DNA from 3 places in the Lysinibacillus sp. NPDC098008 genome. Region 3 is predicted to be linked to each of the others. Evidence: riboswitches for the same ligand, from Rfam matches in the RefSeq annotation. Region 3 holds a riboswitch; each other region holds the start of a gene.
The links. Region 3 has a riboswitch for cobalamin ahead of ACIQVU_RS01510 (energy-coupling factor ABC transporter permease). Riboswitches for the same ligand answer to the same signal wherever they lie in the genome.

Region 1 (2,186 bases), on a different contig from region 3:
ACATGCTACTATAGGAATGAAGAGGTAGAAAGTTGGTAGGGAGGCTATTGGATGAAATCAATTAATTTGCAAGATGCGTTTTTAAATCAATTACGTAAAAACAGTATTTTTGTCACTGTCTTTTTGTTAAATGGATTTCAGCTAAAGGGAACAGTGAAATCCTATGATAATTTTACCGTTTTATTAATGGATGTTGAACATAAGCAACATCTTATCTACAAGCACGCTATTTCTACATTCGTTCCAGCCAAGCACGTAGAGTTGTTAGAAACTGAATGATAAAGGTTATAAAACAGCTAATGCGTTCTTCGCACTAGCTGTTTTTTAGACTTCAAGCTATAATGATAGAGGAAATTGCTATTTTGGAGGCTATAATAATGAAATCAATGGAAACAACACAATTATTAGAACTATTGGATGCAAATGAAGATTTATATATTATTGATGTACGTGAAGACGATGAGGTTGCACACGGCATGATCCCTGGCGCACAGCATATTGCTCTTGCTACAATCCCTGAGCGCCTAGAAGAATTAGATGTCACAAAGCCATATATTATTGTTTGTAAGGCAGGAGGACGCTCTGCCAATGCCTGCGCTTACTTAGAGGCACATGGATTCGATGTAACAAACCTTGAAGGCGGCATGCTTGCATATGATGGTGAGTTGGAGTTTAAATAACCTCTTTCAAAGAAAACGGATAGAACAGCCAAAATGGCGGATAGAATCCAAAAAGTGACGGATAGAGTGACCGAACTGATGGATAGAAGGTAGAAATAGAAGTTTCAATTATATAAAAGCATTAGGTGCCCATTACGGGAGAATAGGGAATAAAGTGAAAAGCTTTAGCGGACCCGCCACTGTATAAGGGAGTTTCATAGCGAATACCACTGGTGAATAGCTGGGAAGGTGTTATGAAATGTTGAACTTGAGCCAGAAGACCTGCCTGCTTGCTTTGGGAAGATATAGATGATGGAAAAGTCTGTAGTTTATTTGTCATGACAATAAACTACAGACTTTTTTGTTTAAATGAAGGGAGAAATAATGATGCAATTATTACAAAGTACAATTCATAACATTCAGGGTGTTCAGAAGGAGATGATGGAGCAAGCAAAAATGCGAATCGATACACTATGTAAGCCTCCGGGAAGTTTAGGGAAACTGGAGTCCATTGCTGTACAGCTTGCTGGAATAACAGAACAGTTAGTGCCAAGCCTTGAACAAAAGGTCATGATTGTTTGTGCGGCAGATCATGGTGTTTGTGAGGAGGGTGTTACATCCAATCCACAAGATGTTACGCTCCTTCAAACATTAAATTTTCCGAAGGGTGGTACAGGTGTTTGTGCGATTGCCCGTATAACGAATACAAAGGTTGTCACAGTAGATGTTGGTGTTAAAGGGGATATTCCGCCTGATGCTGGTGTTATAATGCAGAAAATTAAATATGGCACTGCTAATATGGCAAGAGGTTCTGCTATGTCCAGAGAGGAAGCGATTCAATCTATTGAAGTCGGGATTCATGTGGCAATGGAGGAAATAGCACAGGGAGCTACTGTACTTGGAACAGGGGAAATGGGGATTGGTAATACAACACCAAGCGCTGCTATATTAGCTGTTTTGACGGGCTGTGATCCTATTGATGTTACAGGGTTTGGTGCAGGTGTTGGTCAAGGGGGCATTGTACATAAAGTAGCTGTTATTAAAAAAGCCATTGCGATTAATCAACCAAATCCTAAAGATATAATTGATGTACTGGCTAAAGTTGGAGGGCTAGAGATAGGAGCGATGGCTGGTGTTATACTTGCTGCTGCTGCACATCGTAAGCCTGTTGTAATTGATGGTTTTATTTCGACTATTGCTGCACTTATTGCCTATAAGCTTGAGCCGAAAGTAAAGGATTATATGATTCCTTCTCATGCCTCAGAGGAGCCGGGTGCTAAAATGGCTGCTGAATTGCTTGGCATTGAGCCGATGCTACATATGAATATGCGCTTAGGAGAAGGCTCTGGCGCAGCCTTAGCCTTCCCGATTTTGGATGCGGCTTGCTCAATGATGAAAAATATGGCGACATTAGAGGAAACGATGAAATTAGAAAAACCAAACAATGTGTGATAGCATTGTTTGGTTTTTTATTAGTGACGGATAGCTAATAGGAAAATTATGCTCTGTTTAATTTACGTAAGGGTA
Region 2 (2,186 bases), on a different contig from region 3:
CATTTGTGCGGCAACAGCGATTAATTTAGTGATAGCTGCTATCGTTATGCCTGTATTAACAAAGGTTTTAGTGCGCAAGGAAGGTAGCCTATTATGAGAAATGCCATACAGGTAGGAAGCCTTATTGCGACAATGGATAATGCGGCAGCCATCGGGCAAAAGCCACAGGATATTGTAGCAGCATCAGATACATTGACAGCCTATATGACAGCGCGTGTTACCTTTTTAGAGCAGCTTGCCGCACAGGCTTTGCCTACGCATATTTTGCTGGCGAATTTTTCGGGAGATGCCGCATGGTCACGTTATCTAGCAGGGATACAGCAAGTTTTTGAGGAAGCAGGGCTTGCCTGCCCTACCATTGCTGGGAGCACAGAATCCAATATGCCAACTAGTCAATCAGGCTTAGCTATTACAATGCTTGGGGAGCCACAGCAGCGTGCAGCCTTTCAGCGTGAACGGCTGAGCTGGTATACATATGGCTTACCGCTTGTGGGGGCAGAGGTACTAGCACAGCCTGAGGATGTTGCACAGCTTCAGCCGATTTTTCAAGCATGGCAGTCAGAAATTGTGCAGCAAGTATGGCCTGTTGGGTCAAAGGGGCTACAGGGGGAATATAGCCGTCTTTTTGGACAGATGGTTGTGGACAGTCCGTTGGATGCAACTAAATCAGCAGGCCCATGCACCGTTCTTTTACTTGGTATAGACCCAGCAAAAGAGCAGCAGGCACAAAAATTTTTCCCTAGAAATTTTGCAAAACTGCATTGCCATCGGGCTTGAGTTGAGCCAAAGCATAACAAGGGGCAAAACACCTATTGCAACCCTAAACACAATATGTTAGATTTGTTTAGGAATCAAAACACTATATATAGTATGTTGGACAAACGGTACCAAGATGGTTTAAAAGGGAATTCGGAGCAAGTATGCTTGTAAGCCGAAGCTGTCCCCGCAACTGTACGTGCTGACAAATAATCAAGGAGCCACTGTTTTTTTAATGGGAAGGCGATTATTTGGAGGAAGCATAAGCCAGGAGACCTGCCGCATTGTTCAAGACAGCAACACATTCTTCGGGGATTGAGAAGTGGAGGCGAGAGATTTGCACACGGCTTTTGTGTGCTTGTCCTTCATTTCCATTTCCGATTGTACAGCGATTATGCAGCCGATTAATGTTGCGTAATCGCTTTTTTATGTTGCTGGAGGAAAGGGAGAGAATAGATGACAACGCAAATTGAACAGCAAATAGCTAAGCTACAACAACGTTACACGGAGGATGAACTGGAAAGCTTTGTGAGATTATCGGATCGCTGGCTACGCAAAAATGATAATGCTACATTTGACGCATGGGCGGATGCAATGATTTTACAGGCGCTTAGCTTGATAGATGAGGAGGAGCCCTACTGGACATTTGTGGCTGCACATCTTTACTTAGAAAAATTATACAATCAATTTGCAGCACAGCGTGGTGTTGCACCAACGGATGTGTATCAAGCATTCCCAGCACAGCTTGCACGATATACAGAGGCTGGCTTGTATCATAACAGCTTAACAGCTAAATATAGTGCACAGGAGCTACAGCAATTAACAAGCTATTTAGACGCTAGTCGTGACGAGCTATTTACATATATCGGCTTAAAAACATTAATGGATCGCTATGTTGTGCGTGATTATACGAAAACGCCTGTGGAGCTTCCTCAGGAGCGCTGGATGGTCATTGCCATGACATTAATGCAGGATGAAACAGAGGACCGTTTAACAAAGGTGCAAGAGGCTTATTGGGCGATGAGTAATTTATATATGACAGTCGCAACACCAACATTATCGAATGCTGGGAAAACACATGGTCAGCTTTCTAGCTGCTTTATTGACACAGTCGATGATAGCCTGCAAAGCATTTATGATACTAATACCGATGTGGCGACATTATCAAAATATGGCGGTGGTATCGGTGTTTATATGGGAAAAATTCGTAGCCGTGGCTCAGCCATTAAAGGCTTTAAGGGCGCATCCAGTGGTGTGCTACCGTGGATTAAGCAGCTCAATAATACAGCCGTTTCAGTTGACCAGCTTGGACAACGCCAAGGAGCTATCGCTGTTTATTTAGATGTTTGGCATAAGGATGTTTTTACATTTTTAGATTTACGCCTAAACAATGGGGATGAGCGTTTACGTGCCCATGATATTTTTACAGG
Region 3 (2,186 bases):
TCTTGTACAAGTGCTCTCGCATGCTCTGTTGATGGCACACGATACCAATTGCCTTGTGGATAGGCAATAACAACACAAGCATCCTTACATCGTCCATTACAGCGTGTTCTTGTCGTATGTATTTCTTTATCAAGTGCTTGTCGCTGTATTTCATCTCGAATGGCTTGTGTAATATCCTCCCCATCCTTTTTCATACAGCTACTACCGTTGCAAATAAAGAGATGTGTTTGCATCCCCTCTAAATTCCATGTTGTCATCTAATTGCTCCCTTCATTTGCTTTTTTGGAAAAGAAAAAACCTTTACTCTTCATGGAGAGTAAAGGTTTTATAGAAGCTTGATAAAAACGAATAAAATACTGGTACCCGCTCTTGCTTCAACTTCTCCCTCCGAAAAGTTTGCATGCACAATCAACTAAGCAGGTCTCCTGACTTAAGCTTCATTTTACTTTCACGCCTTCCCAGTTTGCACGAGTGGCTTTGTGATTTCATCAGCTATTACAGTAGCGGGGGCTGTATTGGATTCTCACCAATTTCCCTATTATCTCGAATATTCGAGCACTTATTGATGTTTATATGAAATTATTAACGTTATCCATTGAATAGAAAACTGTCTTTATCATAGCTTATTATTTTAAAATTTCAATATTTCTTTAATAATTTGTGATAAATTTATCAGTTTCGCTTATCAGAATTTTCAACATTGCGCCTTCATTCAAAATTTTTTATAAAAAGTATAGCATATTTATGGAAATTCATGTTATACTTTGTCGTGAAATCTCACAATTTTATATTTTTTTCGGTGTAAAATACTTGTTATTTTACTTAAAAGGGAAGTCGGTGTAAATCCGACGCGGTCCCGCCACTGTAATAGGGAGTTTTATAGAAAACGCCACTGTCCAACGGATGGGAAGGTCTATAAAGCAGTGAACTAGAGCCAGGAGACCTGCCGAAAAATACGTGACCGTTTCAGCCTACGAGGATAGGTGTGCGACTTAGCAGATAAATAGATTATTTGCCTTTTTTAGCATGCACTTTTCCTGTAGCGGAGAAGTGCTTTTTGTATGGGCTCAGTCAAATGTCCTGTTTAGCGAGCAACAGGATGCTTATGGGATCATGCAAAAGTCTAAATACGCATCAAAGAATTTCTTCGCACGCACTATTCTTGCAATCTATTTCATCGTGAGGAGGAAAAATGTTGAAGTTTTCTTGGTGGAAATGTAGTTATTTTTTATTGGCATACTTAATAGTGCCAAAGCAAGCTTTTGCTATGCATATTATGGAAGGCTTTTTACCCATTGAATGGGCTATTTTTTGGTGGATTATCTCTATCCCTTTTATTGTCTTAGGATTGCGTTCCATTCGAAAAACCATTGATGCCAACCCTGAAACAAAAATGATGTTAGGGCTTTCAGGAGCCTTTGCGTTTGTATTATCCGCCTTAAAAATCCCTTCAGTGACAGGAAGCTGCTCGCATCCTACAGGTGTTGGACTTGGGACCATTTTGTTTGGCCCGCTTGCCATGAGTGTTATTGGCACAATTGTGCTATTATTCCAATCTCTGCTGTTAGCACATGGCGGTCTGACAACATTAGGGGCAAACGCCTTTTCAATGGCGATTGTAGGACCTTTTATCGCTTACTTTACTTTTAAAGGAGCACAAAAAATAGGATTATCCTTTTCTCTAGCAGTTTTCTGCGCTGCGATGCTCGGTGACTTAGGCACATATGTTATCACTTCGGTACAGCTAGCCCTTGCCTTCCCTTCAGAGGTTGGTGGCTTCGCCGCATCCTTTACAAAGTTCGCAAGTATTTTTGCATTAACACAAGTTCCATTAGCCATTAGTGAAGGGATTTTAACCGTCATTGTGATGAATTTCTTGAAAAAATATAATCTTAGCGAATTAAAAGCCTTACGTGTTTTCTCAGTAAAGGAGGCGCACTAGACATGAAACGTAACTTACTGCTAGTAGCTATTGTTGTTCTGTTAGCGATTATTCCCCTCTTTATTCAAAAGGGCGCAGAGTTTGGTGGTGCTGATGGTGAAGCTGAAGCAGCGATTGGTGACATTAACAAAGACTATGAGCCTTGGTTTGAAAGTTTATGGGAGCCACCTAGTGGTGAAATTGAAAGCTTATTATTTGTTCTACAAGCAGCGATTGGTGCAGGCTTTATTGGCTATTTTATCGG

Region 1: linked by a shared signal. The riboswitch ahead of cobT (nicotinate-nucleotide--dimethylbenzimidazole phosphoribosyltransferase) and the one ahead of ACIQVU_RS01510 (energy-coupling factor ABC transporter permease) in region 3 are both predicted to bind cobalamin.
Region 2: linked by a shared signal. The riboswitch ahead of ACIQVU_RS08910 (ribonucleotide reductase N-terminal alpha domain-containing protein) and the one ahead of ACIQVU_RS01510 (energy-coupling factor ABC transporter permease) in region 3 are both predicted to bind cobalamin.

Annotation. Positions count from the first base shown of each region.
Region 1 is NZ_JBIWBA010000002.1:26,145-28,330, reverse strand. Features, by position in the region: gene hfq (RNA chaperone Hfq) at 52-279, shown strand; gene ACIQVU_RS02550 (rhodanese-like domain-containing protein) at 378-680, shown strand; cobalamin riboswitch at 787-963, shown strand; gene cobT (nicotinate-nucleotide--dimethylbenzimidazole phosphoribosyltransferase) at 1,047-2,111, shown strand; gene ACIQVU_RS02540 (trimeric intracellular cation channel family protein) at 2,158-2,186, opposite strand, start outside.
Region 2 is NZ_JBIWBA010000007.1:33,102-35,287, reverse strand. Features, by position in the region: gene ACIQVU_RS08920 (ECF transporter S component) at 1-97, shown strand, start outside; gene ACIQVU_RS08915 (hypothetical protein) at 94-777, shown strand; cobalamin riboswitch at 866-1,055, shown strand; partial or broken gene ACIQVU_RS08910 (ribonucleotide reductase N-terminal alpha domain-containing protein) at 1,213-2,186, shown strand, end outside.
Region 3 is NZ_JBIWBA010000001.1:304,354-306,539, forward strand. Features, by position in the region: gene ACIQVU_RS01505 ((2Fe-2S) ferredoxin domain-containing protein) at 1-257, opposite strand, end outside; cobalamin riboswitch at 398-578, opposite strand; cobalamin riboswitch at 781-965, shown strand; gene ACIQVU_RS01510 (energy-coupling factor ABC transporter permease) at 1,193-1,942, shown strand; gene ACIQVU_RS01515 (energy-coupling factor ABC transporter substrate-binding protein) at 1,945-2,186, shown strand, end outside.